Regions from separate parts of the Streptomyces sp. NPDC004327 genome, predicted to be linked through region 1. Evidence: predicted binding sites of a transcription regulator. Region 1 holds the regulator's gene; the other holds the start of a gene.
The links. The regulator HrcA, encoded in region 1, represses chaperone genes, less so after heat shock. The targets are predictions, from matches to a motif close to TTNGCACTCNGNNNNNCNGAGTGCNAA.
Positions count from the first base shown of each region.

Region 2: the regulator HrcA is predicted to act here: its motif matches at 1,363-1,389, upstream of groES (co-chaperone GroES).

Region 1 covers NZ_JBIAME010000002.1:504,881-510,898, reverse strand. Annotated here, with positions in the region: gene ACFYU9_RS08295 (nitronate monooxygenase) at 1-773, opposite strand, end outside; gene dnaJ (molecular chaperone DnaJ) at 886-2,025, opposite strand; gene hrcA (heat-inducible transcriptional repressor HrcA) at 2,026-3,045, opposite strand; gene ACFYU9_RS08280 (MBL fold metallo-hydrolase) at 3,214-3,936, shown strand; gene ACFYU9_RS08275 (DUF3097 domain-containing protein) at 3,947-4,750, shown strand; gene hemW (radical SAM family heme chaperone HemW) at 5,192-6,018, opposite strand, start outside.
Region 2 covers NZ_JBIAME010000003.1:549,356-555,373, forward strand. Annotated here, with positions in the region: gene ACFYU9_RS13150 (polysaccharide deacetylase family protein) at 1-1,056, shown strand, start outside; gene groES (co-chaperone GroES) at 1,536-1,844, shown strand; gene groL (chaperonin GroEL) at 1,971-3,599, shown strand; gene ACFYU9_RS13165 (ester cyclase) at 3,735-4,433, opposite strand; gene ACFYU9_RS13170 (hypothetical protein) at 4,520-6,018, shown strand, end outside.

The sequences.
Region 1 (6,018 bases):
CGCTTGTGCAGCGGATGCGCCCCGGACTCGGGGCAGCCGAGGAAGGCCGTGCCGAGCTGGGCGGCGTCGGCGCCCGCCGCGAGCACGGCGGCGATCTGCCGCCCGCGCATGATCCCGCCGGTCGCGATGATCGGCAGCCGCACGGCCTCGCGGACCTCGGTCAGCAGCGGCAGCAGCCCGCGGCCGCTCCCGGCGCCCGGCCCGTCGGCCGGGTCGTTGCGGTGCGTGCCCTGGTGCCCGCCGGCCTCCGTGCCCTGCACACAGACCGCGTCGGCCCCGGCCCGTTCGGCCGTCCGGGCCTCCTCGACCGAGGTGACGGTGACGATCGTGTACGTGCGGACCCGGGCGAACGCGTGGAGCGCGTCGCGGTCCGGGCAGCCGAAGGTGAAGGAGACGACCGGCACCGGGTCGTCGAGCAGGATCGCCAGCTTGGCGTCGTAGGCGTCGTCCCGGCCCTGCTCGGGGTCGCCGAGCTCCGTCTCGTACCAGGTGGCCTCACCGGCCAGCTGGTGCCGGTACACCTCCACGGCCGCCGGATCCGCGGACTGGCCGCCCGGCGGCATGAACAGGTTGACCCCGAACGGCCGCGCGGTGAGCGCGCGCACCTGCTTGATCTCCTGGTACAGCCCGCCCGCGGTCTTGTACCCACCGGCCAGGAAGCCCAGCGCGCCCGCCTCGCACACGGCACCGACGAGCTCGGGACAGGAGGCGCCACCCGCCATGGGGGCCTGCACGATCGGATGACGAGAGAGATCGTTCAGAGCGGTGGACATGCAGGCATCGTGTCATGCCGGTACCCGAGAGGGCGGCCCGCACCGGGTGCGGGCCGCCCTCTCGACCGTACGGAACGGGGCCCAGTGCCCGTCGAACGCGTCCGGCAGACGCCTAGCGCCCGTTGAACGCGTCCTTCAGGCGCGAGAACAGCCCCTGCTGCCCCGGCTGGAACTGGCCCAGCGGGCGCTCCTCGCCGCGGAGCTTCGACAGCTCGCGCAGCAGTCGCTCCTGCTCCGGGTCGAGCTTCGTCGGGGTCTGCACCTCGACGTGGACGATCAGGTCGCCTCGCCCGTTGCCGCGCAGATGGGTGACGCCACGGCCGTGCAGCGGGATCGACTGGCCGGACTGGGTGCCCGGGCGGATGTCGACGTCCTCAAGGCCGTCGAGGGTCTGGAGCTGCACCTTCGTGCCGAGCGCGGCCGCCGTCATCGGGATGGTGACCGTGCAGTGCAGGTCGTCGCCGCGACGCTGGAAGGTCTCGTGCGGGATCTCGTGGATCTCGACGTACAGGTCGCCGGCGGGGCCGCCGCCGGGGCCGACCTCGCCCTCGCCCGCGAGCTGGATCCGGGTGCCGTTGTCGACACCGGCCGGGATCTTGACCGTGAGCGTACGGCGCGACCGCACGCGGCCGTCGCCGGCGCACTCGGGGCACGGGGTCGGGACGACCGTGCCGAAGCCCTGGCACTGCGGGCAGGGGCGCGAGGTCATGACCTGGCCCAGGAAGGACCGGGTGACCTGGGAGACCTCACCGCGGCCGCGGCACATGTCACACGTCTGCGCGGAGGTGCCGGGCGCGGCGCCCTCGCCCGAGCAGGTGGTGCAGACGACGGCCGTGTCGACCTGGATGTCCTTGGTGGTACCGAAGGCGGCCTCGTCGAGGGTCACCTCCAGGCGGATCATCGCGTCCTGGCCGCGCCGGGTGCGCGAGCGCGGGCCGCGCTGGGACGCCGTTCCGAAGAAGGCGTCCATGATGTCCGAGAAGTTCCCGAAGCCGCCCGCGCCGAAGCCACCGGCCCCCGCGCCGCCGCCGGAGGCGGACAGCGGGTCGCCGCCGAGGTCGTAGACCTGCTTCTTCTGCGGGTCCGACAACACCTCGTAGGCGGCGTTGATCTCCTTGAACCGCTCCTGCGTCTTCGGGTCCGGGTTCACATCCGGGTGAAGCTCGCGGGCGAGGCGCCGGAACGCCTTCTTGATCTCGTCCTGCGAAGCGTCACGGCGTACGCCCAGTACGGCGTAATAGTCGGTGGCCACTTACGACTCCGCCAGGATCTGTCCGACGTAACGTGCCACTGCGCGTACCGCTCCCATCGTTCCGGGGTAGTCCATGCGGGTCGGTCCGACCACGCCGAGTTTGGCGACTGCCTCGCCGCCGGAACCGTAGCCGACCGAGACGACCGACGTGGACGTCAGGCCCTCGTGGGCGATCTCGTGCCCGATCCGTACGGTCATGCCCGACTCCTTGGCCTCGCCGAGCAGCTTGAGGAGCACGACCTGCTCCTCCAGAGCTTCCAGGACGGGCCTGATCGTCAGGGGGAAGTCGTGTCCGAAGCGGGTCAGATTGGCGGTACCGCCGATCATGAGCCGCTCCTCCTGCTCCTCCACCAGGGTTTCGAGCAGGGTCGCGAGCACGGTCGAGACCGTGCTCCGGTCCTCGTTGTCCTCGAAGGACTCCGGCAGGTCCTGCACCAGCTGCGGCACGTCCGCGAAGCGGCGGCCGACGACGCGGCTGTTGAGGCGGGCCCGCAGGTCGGCGAGGGAGGTCTCGCCGAAGGGTCCCGGACAGTCGATCACGCGCTGCTCGACCCGGCCGGTGTCCGTGATGAGCACGAGCATCAGCCGGGCGGGTGCCAGCGAGAGCAGCTCCACGTGCCGGACCGTCGAACGGGTCAGCGACGGGTACTGCACGACGGCGACCTGCCGGGTCAGCTGCGCGAGCAGCCGGACCGTGCGGCCGACGACGTCGTCGAGGTCGACCGCTCCGTCGAGGAAGTTGTGGATGGCGCGCCGCTCGGGGGTGGACAGCGGCTTGACGCCGGCCAGCCGGTCGACGAAGAGGCGGTAGCCCTTGTCGGTGGGGATGCGGCCGGCACTGGTGTGGGGCTGGGCGATGTAGCCCTCCTCCTCCAGGACCGCCATGTCGTTGCGCACGGTGGCGGGCGACACGCCGAGCTTGTGGCGCTCGGTCAGCGCCTTGGAGCCGACCGGCTCCTCCGTCCCGACGTAGTCCTGGACGATGGCGCGCAGCACTTCGAGTCTGCGTTCGCTGAGCATCGCGCGCACCTCCAGCTGTCGATCCGGTTCCGGTTGCTCCACTTTTGGCACTCGCCCTGTCCGAGTGCCAGGAAACCCCCGGCCAGTGTACGGCGGCGGACATCGCTCCTGGCAAGGAGGCGGGGTCGGCGGAGGCGATCCGGTCGGCGTACCGGTTAGCGTCACGCCATGGATCTGGACTGGGAAGAGTACGGCTGGGAGCGGCTCGGCGAGGGCGTCGGACGCCGCAGGCTGCCGGGCTGGGACGCCACGGTGGGCCTGGTCACCGGGCGGGACGGGGTCCTGCTGTACGACACGGGAGCCACCCTCGCGCAGGGCGCGGAGCTGCGGGCGCAGGTGGCGGCGATCACAGGCGGCCGGAGGGTGACGCATGTCGCACTCAGCCATCCGCACTTCGACCACGTCCTCGGCACGGCGGTCTTCGCGGGCGCGGAGGTCTTCGGCGCGGTGGGCATGGACACGCTGCTGCCGCGCGAGGCGGAGGCGCTGCGCCTGGACGCGGTACGGCAGGGGGTGGACGAGCGGGCCGCGGCGGAGGCCGCCGAGGTCCTGGTGGCCCCGCGCCACACCGTCTCCGGCGAGTGGACCCTCGACCTCGGCGGCCGCCGGGTCCTCCTCGCCAACGCCGGCCCCGGCCACACCGGCCACGACCTGGCGCTCCTGGTGCCGGGCGAGCGGGAGGTCGTCTTCTGCGGCGACCTGGTGGAGGAGTCGGGCGAGCCGCAGGCCGGCCCGGACGCGATCCCGGCCCGCTGGCCGGCCGCCGTCGACCGCCTGCTGTCCCTGGCCGGCGAGGACGCGGTGTACGTGCCGGGCCACGGCGCCGTGGTGGACGCCGCGTTCGTCCGACGCCAGCGCGATGAACTGGCACGCCGCTTCGAGGTGCCGTAGCGTCGCCCGAATGCGCAGCTACAACCCGGATCTGACGCCCCCTTGGAAGCGATCGGCGCCCGTGCCGGAGGTGCCGGCGGACCGTGACCTCGTCGTCGAGGAGGTCACGACGGGGTTCTGCGGTGCGGTGATCCGCTGCGAGGCGGGCACGGTGACCCTGGAGGACCGCTTCGGCAAGCACCGGGTCTTCCCGCTGGAGCCGCGCGGCTTCCTCCTGGAGGGCCGGGTCGTCACCCTGGTCCGCCCCTCCGCCGGCGCACCGGCGCGCCCCACCCGTACCGCCTCCGGCTCGATCGCCGTCCCCGGCGCCCGGGCGCGGGTCGCCCGGGCGGGCCGGATCTACGTCGAGGGCCGCCACGACGCCGAACTGGTCGAGCGCGTCTGGGGCGACGACCTGCGGATCGAGGGCGTCGTCGTCGAGTACCTGGAGGGCGTCGACGACCTCCCGGCCATCGTCGCCGACTTCGCCCCCGGCCCGGACGCCCGCCTCGGCGTCCTCGTCGACCACCTGGTCCCGGGCTCCAAGGAGTCCCGCATCGCCGCCCAGGTCTCCTCCCCCGACGTCCTCGTCGTCGGCCACCCCTACATCGACGTCTGGCAGGCCGTGAAGCCCGCCGCCCTCGCCATCCCCGCCTGGCCCACCGTCCCCCGCGGCCAGGACTGGAAGACGGGCATCTGCCGCGCCCTCGGCTGGCCGGAGAACACGGGCGCCGCGTGGCAGCACATCCTGTCGCGAGTGACGTCGTACAAGGACCTGGAACCGGAACTGCTGGGCCGCGTGGAAGAACTGATCGACTTCGTGACGGCACCGTAGGGGCGACTGTCGCCGCCCGTCGTGGGGCTCCCGCCCCGCTCCGGTGCGGCCCGCGCACTCGACCTCCGCGCCGCCCGTGCGGCCCGCTCGCGCGTGCGGCCCCCGCTACCCGCCGCCGCGGGGGCGATCGTCCGCCCCCGCCCACCCCCGTGTGGGCATTCGTCCCTCCCCCAGACTCCGTCCGTGGGTGCCCCCAGGCGGGACGGGTGGGCACACGGGACGGCGCCCTTGGCGGCGCCTCCGCCCCCTGCGCCTGAACCCGCACCACGACCGCGACGCCCTCGCGGTGCGGGTCGACGGGCGAGGAGCCTAGGCCCGGCAAGGGGCAACGTCCCGTGTGCCCACCCGTTCCGCCCTGCGGAACGAATGCCCACACGGGGGTGGCGAAGTCGCCGCCGGGCGCAGCCCGGACGGGCGTGGTCGGGGCGAGGGCGCAGCGCCCTAGTCCACCAGGTCCCGCACCACCGCGTCGGCCAGCAGCCGCCCCCGCAGCGTCAGCACCGCCCGTCCCTCGCCGTACGCCCCCGGCACGAGCAGCCCGTCCGCCAGCGCCCGCTCGGCCGCCGCCAGGCCCGCGGGCTTCAGCAGCGACAGCTCGACGCCCTCGCGAAGCCGCAGCTCCAGGAGGACCCGCTCGACGCGGCGGTCCTCGTCCGACAGGACCTCGCGGCCGGCTCCGGGCGACCGGCCGGCGCCCAGGGCCGCCGCGTACGCGCCGGGGTGCTTCACGTTCCACCAGCGGACGCCGCCGACGTGGCTGTGGGCGCCGGGGCCGGCGCCCCACCAGTCGGCGCCGCGCCAGTAGAGCTCGTTGTGGAGGCAGCGGCCGGCGTCGGAGGTGGCCCAGTTGGAGACCTCGTACCACTGGAAGCCGGCGCCGGAGAGGACGTCCTCCGCGATCAGGTAGCGGTCGGCGTGGGCGTCGTCGTCGGTCATGGGTATCTCGCCGCGCCGGATGCGCCGGGCGAGCTGGGTGCCCTCCTCCACGATCAGCGCGTAGGCGCTGATGTGGTCGGGGCCGGCGCCGATCGCCGCGTCCAGGGAGGCCCGCCAGTCGTCGTCGGACTCGCCGGGCGTGCCGTAGATGAGGTCGAGGTTGACGTGGTCGAAACCGGCGGCCCGCGCCTCCGCGACGCACGCCTCGGGGCGCCCCGGCGTGTGGCTGCGGTCGAGGATCTTCAGCACGTGCTGCCGGGCGCTCTGCATGCCGAAGGAGATCCGGTTGAAGCCGCCCTCGCGCAGCGTGGCGAGATACGCGGGGTCGACGG
Region 2 (6,018 bases), on a different contig from region 1:
CGAGGGCGAGCGCGCGCCGTACGCGTGACCGGCGCCGCCCTGCTCGCCGCCGCACTCGCCTCCGCCTGCGCCGGCCCCGGCGACAAGGACGCCCCGGCCCCCGCCGCCGCGCCCGCCAAGCAGGGAGCGCAGCCGGGAGCCAAGCCCGGGGCCAAGCCCGGGACCGACCCCGGAGCCAAGCCGGCCGCCGGCCAGCAGGCGGCCGGCGAGCAGGCGGGCAAACAGGGCAAACAGGCACCGGGCAAACAGCCGCCGGGCAAACAGCCGCCCGGGCAGCCGGCGGCCGGCAAGCAGGGCGCGGCCGCCGCGCTCGACGCCTACGTGCGCCGGGTGCGCGAGGCGCGGGCCGCGCGCGTGGCGGCGGCGAAGAAGTGGGGCCTGGCCAAGCCGCCGCTCGACGCGCCCGAGCCACCCGCCGTGAAGCCGGAGATCACCACCCGCAAGGGCTTCGAGACCGACGGCGAGGACATGCCGCCGGTCTTCACCACCGTGCCGACCAAGCAGAAGGTCGTCTTCCTGACGATCGACGACGGCGCGGAGAAGGATCCCGACCTGATCCGCATGATGAGCGACCTGAAGATCCCGTACAGCGCCTTCCTCAGCAACTACCTGGTGAAGGACGACTACGGCTACTTCAGGAAGATGCGGGACTCCGGCGTCGCGCTCTACAACCACACGCTCACCCACCCCTATCTGCCCGGTCTCGACTACGACGACCAGAAGGAGCAGATCTGCGGGATGCAGGACATCATGCAGAAGCAGTTCGGCACCCGCCCCAAGCTCTTCCGCCCGCCCTACGGCAACTACAACGAGGACACCCTGCAGGCCGCCAAGAAGTGCGGCGTGAAGGCGGTCCCGCTGTGGGCGGAAGAGGCGTTCGTGGACCACATGGAGTGGCGCGAATGGGACCAGGACCTGCACCCCGGGGACATCATCCTCACCCACTTCCGGGGCAAGGCGGACTGGAAGGGCACCATGCCGGACATGGTCCGTCGGCTGATGAAGGTCGTGACGGACAAGGGGTACGCGGTGGCGAAGCTCGAGGACTACGTGTGAGCCGGGCGCGCCGGCTCACCGCCGCCCTGGCCCTGGCCGGCGCGCTGTTCGCCCTCCCGGCCTGCGCGTCCTCGGTCGACCCGATCGAACGGCTCGGCCGCAAGGCGGCGGAGAAGGTCACCCCGCGGCCGCGCCCCAAGCCGGCCGCGGTGCGCCCTTCGCGGTCCGCCGCGCCTCGCATCGTGCCCCTCGGGCCCCTGGTGCCCCTCGGATCCCGCGGGTCTCTCGGGCCTCTCGTACGGAACCGCGGAATCCGTCCGGACGTTCCCTCCGTTCGGGCCGCCGCGCACGCCACGGGGTCGTGAATTGGCACTCCGCTTGACCGAGTGCTAATCGCGGCCATAGTCTCGGCTCTGGCACTCCCCGCAGGAGAGTGCCAACACAGCGACGGGCAGGTCCGGCACCCGCGACGACGGATCGACCTGGTCGCCACCTCAGACAGTTAACCCCGTGAGATCTCCGAAGGGGGAGGTCGGATCGTGACGACCGCCAGCTCCAAGGTTGCCATCAAGCCGCTTGAGGACCGCATCGTGGTCCAGCCGCTCGACGCCGAGCAGACCACGGCCTCCGGCCTGGTCATCCCGGACACCGCGAAGGAGAAGCCCCAGGAGGGCGCCGTCCTCGCCGTGGGCCCGGGCCGCTTCGAGAACGGCGAGCGCCTGCCGCTCGACGTTCAGGTCGGCGACGTCGTGCTCTACAGCAAGTACGGCGGCACCGAGGTGAAGTACAACGGCGAGGAGTTCCTCGTCCTCTCGGCTCGCGACGTTCTCGCGATCATCGAGAAGTAAGTCACCAAGGACCATCCCAGGCACCTTGCAGATGCCTTGAACTGCGCCCCCGACCCCCTGGATTCCCGCGGGCGTCGCGGGGCGCAGTTTCGTTCCAACGATTTCCGAGAGGGCTGAACCGCTCCCATGGCGAAGATCCTGAAGTTCGACGAGGACGCCCGTCGCGCCCTTGAGCGCGGCGTCAACAAGCTTGCCGACACGGTGAAGGTGACGATCGGCCCCAAGGGCCGCAACGTCGTCATCGACAAGAAGTTCGGCGCGCCCACCATCACCAACGACGGCGTCACCATCGCCCGCGAGGTCGAGCTCGAGGACCCGTACGAGAACCTCGGCGCCCAGCTGGTGAAGGAGGTGGCGACCAAGACCAACGACATCGCGGGTGACGGCACCACCACCGCCACCGTGCTCGCCCAGGCCCTGGTCCGCGAGGGTCTGCGCAACGTCGCCGCCGGCGCCTCGCCGTCGTCCCTGAAGAAGGGCATCGACGCCGCCGTCAAGGCCGTCTCGGACGAGCTCCTCGCCACCGCGCGCCCGATCGACGACAAGGCCGACATCGCCGCCGTCGCCGCGCTCTCCGCGCAGGACCAGCAGGTCGGCGAGCTCATCGCCGAGGCCATGGACAAGGTCGGCAAGGACGGTGTCATCACCGTCGAGGAGTCCAACACCTTCGGCCTGGAGCTCGACTTCACCGAGGGCATGGCCTTCGACAAGGGCTACCTCTCCCCGTACATGGTGACCGACCAGGAGCGTATGGAGGCCGTCCTCGACGACCCGTACATCCTGATCAACCAGGGCAAGATCTCCTCCATCCAGGACCTCCTGCCGCTGCTCGAGAAGGTCATCCAGTCCGGCGCCTCCAAGCCGCTGCTGATCATCGCCGAGGACGTCGAGGGCGAGGCCCTCTCCACTCTCGTCGTCAACAAGATCCGTGGCACCTTCAACGCCGTCGCCGTCAAGGCGCCCGGCTTCGGTGACCGCCGCAAGGCGATGCTCCAGGACATGGCCGTCCTCACCGGCGCCACCGTCATCTCCGAGGAGGTCGGCCTCAAGCTCGACCAGGCCGGTCTGGACGTGCTGGGCACCGCCCGCCGCGTGACCGTCTCCAAGGACGACACCACCATCGTCGACGGTGCCGGCTCCTCCGAGGAGGTCGTGGGCCGCGTCAACCAGATCAAGGCCGAGATCGACGCCACGGACTCCGACTGGGACCGCGAGAAGCTCCAGGAGCGCCTCGCGAAGCTGGCCGGCGGCGTGTGCGTGATCAAGGTCGGCGCCGCCACCGAGGTGGAGCTGAAGGAGAAGAAGCACCGTCTGGAGGACGCCATCTCCGCGACCCGCGCCGCGGTCGAGGAGGGCATCGTCTCCGGTGGTGGCTCCGCGCTCGTCCACGCCGTCAAGGTCCTCGAGGGCAACCTCGGCAAGGAGGGCGACGAGGCCACCGGTGTCGCCGTCGTCCGCCGCGCCGCCGTCGAGCCGCTGCGCTGGATCGCCGAGAACGCCGGCCTCGAGGGCTACGTCATCACCTCGAAGGTGGCGGAGCTGGAGAAGGGCAACGGCTTCAACGCCGCCACCGGCGAGTACGGCGACCTGGTCAAGGCCGGCGTCATCGACCCGGTCAAGGTGACGCGCTCCGCCCTGGAGAACGCCGCCTCCATCGCCTCCCTGCTGCTCACCACCGAGACCCTCGTGGTGGAGAAGAAGGAAGAGGAGCCGGCGGACGCGGGCCACGGCCACGGCCACGGCCACTCCCACTGAGGCCCCCAGCCTCGGTAGCTCTCCGTAGCTCATGAGGCCGAGGCCCGGTGTTCCCGTCGCGGGAGCACCGGGCCTCGCCCGTTTCCCGAGTGCACGCCGCCAGGGCCTGTCCGGCCATGATCCGCCGGACGGGCGCTAGGACTCGATCACGCCGAGCAGCCCCATCAGGCCGAGCAGGTCGTACTGCCACCACCCCTCGACGATCTTCCCGTCGTCCCGGCAGCGGTAGATGGTCATCCCGGTCATGGCCACCTTGATGCCGGTGGGCTGGAGCCCCATGAAGTCGCCCGTGTGGGTCGCGTTCCAGGTCCAGCGCGTGCACACCCGGTCGCCCTCGGCGATCTGGTCGTCGATCTCGAAACTGAAGTCGAAGCCCTTCCGCCACATCTCGGCCTCGCGCCGCAGCGCGTCCATGCCGATGGTGTCCTGCTCGTTGTGGGGATCGTGGTCGTGGTACGACTCCGCGACCACCTCGTCGAGCGGCGGCAGCTCACCCTCCGCCCCGAGCAGCTCCAGGAGCCGACGGGCGTTGGTCTTGTAGAGGGCCTCGTCCCGCACGACGTCCAGGTCGGTGAAGGTGGGCATCTCGTCGCAGAGCGCGACCATCTCCCGGAAGATCTTGTCCGTCTCGGGGAGCTGCGAATTGCGCATGGCCACGTCGTACGAGGGGAACTCGACGATCTCCACGACATGCGAGGCGTCGGAGCGATCGGTGCCGACGATGCTGTGGGTGGCGGTGCGCTTGCCCTTGGTGGATTCGACCCACCGGTCCATCAGCCGGTTCAGGTCCTCGGCCCGGCTGGTCTTGAGATCGATGATCTGTACGAAGGTCATGGCGCCTCCCGGAGACGTCAGCGAGCCCGGTAGGACCCTTCCAGTCTAGGTCCGGGAACGGGGGATGCCCTGGCAGCATGGAGGCCATGGAACGGGGGACCGAGCGGGGGATCGGCGTCGAGAACGCCGAGGGCGTCGTGGTGATCGGCGACGGCAACCGGGTCGCGGTGGGTACGGGTGCGGCGCACCCCGTCCGCTCCGGCTACCGGGAACAGGTGCGGCGTCTCGCACCCGACGAACTCGTCGGCCGCGAGCGGGAGCTGGCCGAGCTCGAAGCCTTCTGCCGCCCGGGCGCCGGGGCCGGCTCCGGGCCGGCGTACGTGTGGTGGCGGGCGGACGCGTGGGCGGGCAAGACCGCCCTGCTCGCCTGGTTCACCCTGAACCCGCCGCCGGGCGTGCGGCTCGTCTCCTTCTTCGTCACCGCCCGCATGGCCGCCCAGAACGACACCACCGCCTTCACCGACGTCGTCCTGGAACAGCTCGCCGAAATCGCCGGAGAACCCCTCCCCGCGCTGCTCACCGCCGCCACCCGCGAGGCCCATCTGCTGCGCCTGTACGGGACCGCCGCCCGCGCCTGCGCGGCGCGCGGCGAACGGCTCGTGCTCCTGGTCGACGGCCTCGACGAGGACCGCGGCGTCACCACGGGCGCCGACGCCCACTCGATCGCCGGCCTGCTGCCCGCCGACGGCCTCCGCGTGATCGTCTCCGGCCGCCTCAACCCGCCGCTCCCGCCCGACGTCCCCGACGGCCACCCGCTGCGCGACCCGGCCGTCGTACGGCTCCTGGCCCCGTCCCCGGCGGCCCGCGCCATCCGCGCCGACGCCGAACGCGAACTGAAGCACCTCCTCGCCGGCGGCGGCCTGCCCTACGAACTCCTCGCCCTGCTCACCGCCTCCGGCGGCGGCCTGACGGCGGACGACCTGGCCGGCCTGACCGGTGAGGTCCCGTACCGGGTGAAGGATCTGCTGCGTACGGGACCGGGCCGGACGTTCGCGCTGCGCGGCGACGGCTACCTCCTCGCCCACGAGGAACTGGCCGTCGGCGCGAGGGAGATGCTGGGTGAGCGAGAACTCGCCCGGTGGCGCGAGGCCTTGCACGCCTGGGCCGAGGAGTGGCGGGCACGCGGTTGGCCCGAGGGCACGCCGGACTACCTGCTGCGCGGGTACGTGGCGATGCTGCGGGCCGCCGAGGACGTGGACCGGCTGACGGGCTGCGCGCTCGACGCCGTACGGCACGACCGGATGCTGGCGGCGACGGGCGGGGACGCGGCGGCGCTCGACGAGGTCGCGGCGGCGGGGGAGGAGCTGCTTGCCCGGTCGTCACGGCCGGACGCCCTCGTCGTGATGCTGCGGCTGGCGCTGCGGCGCTCGGCGCTGAAGGCCCGTAACGGGGTGGTCCCGGCGCAGCTGCCCGCGGCCTGGGCGGAGTTGGGTGAGACGGACCGGGCGCTGGCCCTCGCGCGCGGGCTCGAACCGGCGAACCGGGCACGTGCGCTGTGCGCCGTGGCGGAGGTGCTGCGCGGCGCGGGCGACCCGGGGCAGGCGTACGCCGTGCTCACCGAGGCCGGGACGGCGGCCCTGGGCAC